One region of the Rossellomorea sp. FM04394 genome, then DNA from elsewhere that is predicted to be linked to it. Evidence: riboswitches for the same ligand, from Rfam matches in the RefSeq annotation. Region 1 holds a riboswitch; the other holds the start of a gene.
The links. Region 1 has a riboswitch for thiamine pyrophosphate ahead of tenA (thiaminase II). Riboswitches for the same ligand answer to the same signal wherever they lie in the genome.

Region 1 (3,348 bases):
CATCATGTTCTTTATTTCCTTACGATTTGCTTTTATTTCAAAGGATTGGCCGGTTTATTTATGGACGTCGATTTTAATTGCCATATCCATTACCATGACCATTCAATTTAATTTTATCTATTTTGCTTTTTATATTGCCTACTATAATGGGAATATAAAAAACCGGGTGGCATTTCTAACCCTTTATATTATCCACCTTGTATTAACGACGGCATCGATTAATTATAATTTTGTTATACAGGATGAATTATTCCTATCCCAATTTCCTTTTATTCTGATCATTTGGATAAGTGTCATTCTGTTACCTTTTAATATTTATAATCGCAATAAACAGGTGCAGCTCGAAGATCAGTTAGAGGATGCCAATAAACGTATTTCAGACTTGGTCAAGCAGGAAGAACGCCAAAGGATTGCCCGTGATCTGCACGATACTTTGGGTCAAAAGCTTTCTCTCATCGGCCTGAAAAGCGATCTGGCCAGAAAATTGGTGTACAAGGATCCAGAGCAGGCCCGGAATGAATTAAAGGATGTTCAGCAAACGGCACGAACCGCTTTAAGTGAAGTAAGGACGATGGTTTCACAAATGAGGGGGATCCGGCTAAAAGACGAAATCGTCCGGATCAAACAGCTATTAAAGGCAGCCGAAATTGATTTCGTGATGGACGATGAAATCATTCTGCCCCAGGCATCACTCTTTCTGGAAAATATTTTGAGCATGTGCCTAAAAGAAGCCGTGACAAATGTTGTCAAACACAGCAAGGCGTCGTACTGTGAGCTTATCATTGAAGAGTCGGATAAAGAGATGACCATCATAGTGAAGGATGATGGTAAGGGGATCGAGGGAGATTACACACAATCTAAAGGCAGCGGTCTAATCGGGATGAGAGAACGCTTGGAATTTGTGAATGGGAGCTTAGACGTTTTTTCCGAGAGTGGAACCACTTTGATAATGAGAGTGCCGAAAGTAATTAAGCAGACAGACAGGGAGGGAATGGAATGATTCGAATTGTGATTGCAGAAGACCAGCGAATGTTACTAGGGGCTTTAGGCTCATTATTGAGCTTGGAGGATGATATGGAAGTGGTAGGGAAAGCCGACAATGGAGAAGAAGCCATTGCCCTCGTCCACGAGCTGAAGCCGGATATTTGTATCATGGACATTGAAATGCCTAAAAAGACCGGTCTTGAAGCCGCAGAGGAATTAAAGGGTAAAGATTGCAAAGTGATCATACTGACAACTTTCGCGAGGTCCGGTTATTTTCAACGTGCATTAAAAGGCGGGGTGAAAGGTTATTTGTTAAAGGATAGTCCAAGTGAGGAACTGGCGAACTCGATCCGTCTTGTGATGGACGGTAAACGTATATATGCACCGGAGCTCATGGACGATGTGTACGGTGAAGAAAACCCTCTCACAGATCGAGAAAAAGAAGTGTTGGAGCTGGTTGCCGACGGGAAAAACACGAAGGAGATAGCCGATGAGCTCAGCCTCAAAACGGGTACCGTCCGAAACTACATCTCAACCATTCTAGACAAGCTTGAAGTAAAAAATCGAATCGAAGCCATCACTCAATCAAAAGAAAAAGGATGGTTTAAATGATGGGGCAGGGACGGACCTCCAACATGGAGGTCCGTCCCTGCTATTAATGTAGTGTTTATACATGTTTAATCAATCTCTTGTATTTTTATATATTTTTAATAAGTGCTTAATTTTGCTTTATGAGAGCCTTATTCTAAAAAGTATTTCAATTAAATTTATTAAGGGGAATCCTTTGCCATCATTGGTTTTGACTGGAAAGGACAAATGTGAAAATGATGAAAGGATCTCTTTTTGGTGTTGACAAGTAAAAGAATCGTGGTACGATAGCATCGAATACAAAATTTCATAGGACGATCCACTAGGGGTGCCTTATTAAAGGCTGAGATTAAAGTGTGACTTTAAGACCCTTTGAACCTGATCTGGTTGAGACCAGCGTAGGGAAGTGGTGTTTGACGGTCGCATAGAATCGTAATCTAACATTCTGATCTCAAGCCACTTTCTGTATGCTGTATGCATAATGGAAAGTGGCTTTTTTGTTGCCTATTTCGGATCGTCTGGAAAAGGAGAAAGATACTATGTCATTTACAGCGTACTTAAGAAATGAAGTGAAGGAAATTTGGGAAGCAAGCTTTCAACATCCTTTCGTTAAAGGTATCGGCGATGGAACGCTCCCCCTTGAAAAATTCAGATATTACATTCTGCAAGATGCTTATTACCTGTCGCACTTTTCAAAGGTGCAGGCACTTGGGGCAGCCAAGGCAACAGACTTACATACCACATCGAGAATGGCAACACACGCTGTGGGGACAAATGAAGCAGAGCTATCACTTCATGAAAATTTCTCAAACCGTTTAGGGATTACGGAAGAAGAAAAACAGCAGTTTAAACCTTCTCCCACTGCCTATGCCTACACGTCGCATATGTATCGTTCCGCACAGTATGGAGGCCTCGCAGATATTCTGGCGGCAATACTTCCTTGCTACTGGTTGTATTATGAAATCGGTGAACGCTTGAAATCATCCACACCTGAGGATGCCATCTATCAGGAGTGGATCGCTGCGTATGGCGGAGAATGGTTTCGGGAATTAGTGGAAGAACAGATCCATCGACTGGATGGATTGGCTGAAACGATGACGGTAACAGATAAGGAAAGAATGAGGGAGAATTTTATTTTAAGCAGCATATATGAATTACAGTTTTGGGAAATGGCATACACTCTGGAGAAGTGGCCGTTTCAGTCATCTCTTGGTAAAGAAGGTGGAATACATGTCTAAATTAAAGCTGACGGACATTTTAGTAACGGTCGTTATCTCCATAGGTTTTGGAATCATTTATAAGCTTTGGGGACCGGTCTACAACCTGTTAAAGCCATTTGGATTGCATGCTGATCAACTGATCTATGGCATGTGGTTCATGGCGGCGACCGTGGCTTTTTTAATCATTCAGAAACCTGGCGTGGCACTTCTGGCAGAGATTGCAGCATCTTCAGGGGAATTTCTCATGGGAAGTGAATGGGGCCTCGAGGTACTCCTATTCGGTCTGATTCAAGGATTGTTTGCAGAGTTCATTTTCCTTATCACCCGCTATAAACGTCATGATGTCTTCATCATTTGTACAGCAGCAGTGGGCTCTGCAATTGGATCAATCCTGATGGACTATTTAAAAGGATACATGGGAGACCTCGTTCTGTGGAATTTATCACTTTTTATTGGTGCCAGATTAATAGGTTCCATCTTGATAGCAGGCATAGGAGCCTTTTATCTTGTTAAGGCTTTGGAGAAAACGGGGGTAACCAGTTTGGTAAGACGTGCT
Region 2 (3,348 bases), 1.0 Mb from region 1:
GACTCCTTCAGCCCATATTTCTGAAGGTGATGGCATTAGCCATGCCGGTACCTCGAATACTCTGATGGTGATTTCCCAAATGACGAATAAAAGGATGAGGACCAAGAAGGGTCTCCATCCTTTCGATATCCACGGCTTCATCCTTTATATTTCTCCGTCAATTGATTCATTTCAATCCCGGCAGGCTGATACAATACCTTGATTTGTGAAATGACATTTGAACTGCCCATTTCAATCATTCGCTCATTCATTTGTTCAATCACCTTAAATAAATCTGATAGATTCCCTTCCATCGTCGTTTCCAATGGATGAACTTCATATCGGACACCTGATTTGTCAATGATCGCAATGGCTTCATCGACGTACGGAATGACATCTTCACCATTTTTCGTCTTCGGAATAATTTGTATGCTTACGAGTGCGTTCCCCATTTTGTTCACCTCTTATTTTGGTAAAAATTCGTTTGTGAATGCTTTTTTACTGTCCAGTTCCTTATCTAATAAATCGTTATCATACATCCATGAAGCATAGTTTTCCCAAACCTCCAGCTTCTGCTCCCCCCATCTGTCAGCGTCATCCTTGTATTTAGGAGCAAGCCATTCCTGACTCTTCATGACTAACTCTTCATCAAGATCCGGAGCTGCATCTAAAAGGATCTCACCAGCCTCTTCCGGATTGTCGATGGCAAACTCATAGCCTTTTGAAGAAGCTGATAAAAATGCTTTGACCGTTTCAGGGTCCTTATTAATCATCTTTTCATTCGTCGTCAAAACAGGGGTGTAATAATCCAGTTTTTCAGAGTAATCCTTTACGTACATCATATTTAATTCCTCACCGCGAAGCTCTGCCTCAATACCTGTCCATCCATAGTAGATCCACGCAAAGTCAACATCCCTTTTCACGGCAGTAAAGAAATCTGTATCTCCCATGTTTACAAAATCCACTTTCCCTACATCGGCATTTTCTTGTTTCATAATCGATGTCATGACGGCTTTTTCTACAGGTGATCCCCATCCCCCATAACTTTTCCCTTCAAAATCCTTTGGAGTCGTTATACCCTTATCCTTAGGTGAAGCAAACCCGGATGTATTATGCTGTATGACAGCAGCGATAGATACGAGGGGAACATCCTGCACCCTGGCTTGTGTGACACTCTCTTGATATCCCACTCCAAACTCCGATTTACCCGAGGCAACAAGTTGATCTGCCCCTGCCTCTCCAGGTAAGATGATATCAACATCCAGCCCCTGTTCTTTAAAGTATCCTTTTTCTTTCGCAACGTATAATCCAGTGTGGTTGGTATTCGGGGTCCAGTCCAGTACGACTGATACCTTTTTTAGACCGTCCTTTTGTTCATCTGCCGTATTTCCTTCACTGCTGCAGGCCGTCAAAAGAAAGACAGCACAGATGATGACCATCCATTTTTTCATCTTGAATTCCTCCTCAGTTTCCTTGTATGTAGTTGTAACGTTTATTCTCTATTCTTCACTTTGTAGAGAGAATGAATGTAAAACACCTTAGAGCACTTAGCTCACAAAAACAAAAAGCGCCCCAAGCTTCAGCGTGGGACGCATCGTTAAACATGATCATGTAATGTTTAAGAGAATGTTTCCTACGCTGGTATCAGCCAGTTCAGGTTCAAAGGGTCAGTATCTGTCAGGATACAATCTCAACCGGCCACACCGGTCCCCCTACACTTGTAGTATGAAATTAAACGTTATCTTCTTTCCTACTTTGCCACAGAAAAGGTGGATATTCAAGCATTTCCTCTTAAATAGGTTCACATTTGAAAGGCCCGTTCATAAACACCGGATTTCACCAGCTTGTTAATGAATGGGATGTATGTTGATACAACGTGTGAATACCCTTTTTGATTGTAATAAAAGGTGTATTGAAGAAGAAAGATAATGACTAAGAATGGCATCAGTCCCTTTTCTTCCTGAGTTAAAGTACTATCGGACTGATAGCCCTCCATAAAGGCATGGATACTTTCAAATTGCTCATCCTCCCTTTGCTTGACCTGGTCTTTGAGCATCCCTGCAAGAAAGTAACAGACATCTGCTATTCGGGGTGCTTTTCGTATCCTCTCGAAATCTATGACCCCTGTCACCCTTCCTTCTTTCATGAGGATATTACGGGGATGACAGTCGCTATGGACGAGTTGATGGGATAATTTTCTATAGGAGAAAGACCATTCATTCAGCCTGCCAAGAAACCCCTCGCCACACCTTTCTATCATTTTAGAATCCTGTCCGCTTATCCACTCTCTCAAATGTGTTTCTACTTTCCATTCTTCCACCTCGTATTTACAGGTGTATTGTTTTAGCCTGCTATGGAGTTGTGAGAGATACGTTCCGACCCCTTCCAGAGAAGTAAAGGAATAGAATTGTACTGGCAGTCCTTCCAGAGCTTGGTACAGGGAGTAGAAAACCTGAAACTGCTTTACAAAAGGCTGGTGTGAGACAGTTAACATCGGCCTCTCAACAGTAATTCCCTTTTCTAATAAAAAAGAAGTTAAGAGCAGCTCTTCCATCCGCTTCTCCACTGAAGAGTTCAATCTCTTTTTTAAATAAAATGTCTTCTCCCGGCTCCTCAACTTATAAACATTCGGATGACTTTCCACGTTCTCTATGGAGGAAGGATGGATCTTCCAGTTCAATAATAGATCATGAAGAGGTTCAATCATTTTTAATTCCTTTCCAAACATAGTAATATACGTTTAGTATGACTATAAAGAATATCTACATACCATATGAAAAGAGGTTATAACAATGCAAAGAATACAATTGACGGAAGACCTATCATTCTCAAGAATCATTCATGGGTTGTGGAGACTTGCAGACTGGGATCAATCGAATGAAGATACGCTTTCTCTCATTGAACACAATCTTGAAAACGGAATCACGACTTTTGATCATGCAGATATTTATGGCTCATATACGTGTGAAGCCTTATTTGGTGAAGCCCTTGCCCTTCAGCCATCCTTACGTGAGAAAATGGAGATTGTAACGAAATGCGGTATTGTCCTGCCTTCCGACAATCGTCCGGAACATAAAACTCATCATTACAACACGAGTAAAAAGCATATTTTGGCATCTGTTGAAAACTCCCTGCAGAATCTGAAAACGGACTACATCGATTTATTATTGATTCACAGGCCAGATCCATTTATGAATGGAGAAGAAGTGGCTGAAGCCTTCACTCAGTTGAAGGAAGAAGGAAAGGTACGGCATTTCGGAGTATCAAACTTTAAAGACCATCAATGGAATATGCTCCAATCTTATTTGCCGTTTCCGTTGATCACAAACCAGATTGAATTGTCTGCCTATAACTTAGAAAACTTTGAAG

Region 2: another riboswitch for thiamine pyrophosphate. It lies ahead of ACCB35_RS06825 (ABC transporter substrate-binding protein); the one in region 1 lies ahead of tenA (thiaminase II).

What each region holds. Positions count from the first base shown of each region.
Region 1 is NZ_CP168654.1:2,386,943-2,390,290, reverse strand. Features, by position in the region: gene ACCB35_RS11930 (sensor histidine kinase) at 1-1,000, shown strand, start outside; gene ACCB35_RS11925 (response regulator transcription factor) at 997-1,596, shown strand; TPP riboswitch at 1,887-1,994, shown strand; gene tenA (thiaminase II) at 2,112-2,810, shown strand; gene ACCB35_RS11915 (ECF transporter S component) at 2,803-3,348, shown strand, end outside.
Region 2 is NZ_CP168654.1:1,357,695-1,361,042, reverse strand. Features, by position in the region: gene ACCB35_RS06835 (ABC transporter permease) at 1-141, opposite strand, end outside; gene ACCB35_RS06830 (thiamine-binding protein) at 138-431, opposite strand; gene ACCB35_RS06825 (ABC transporter substrate-binding protein) at 444-1,430, opposite strand; TPP riboswitch at 1,593-1,703, opposite strand; gene ACCB35_RS06820 (phosphotransferase enzyme family protein) at 1,781-2,686, opposite strand; gene ACCB35_RS06815 (aldo/keto reductase family oxidoreductase) at 2,772-3,348, shown strand, end outside.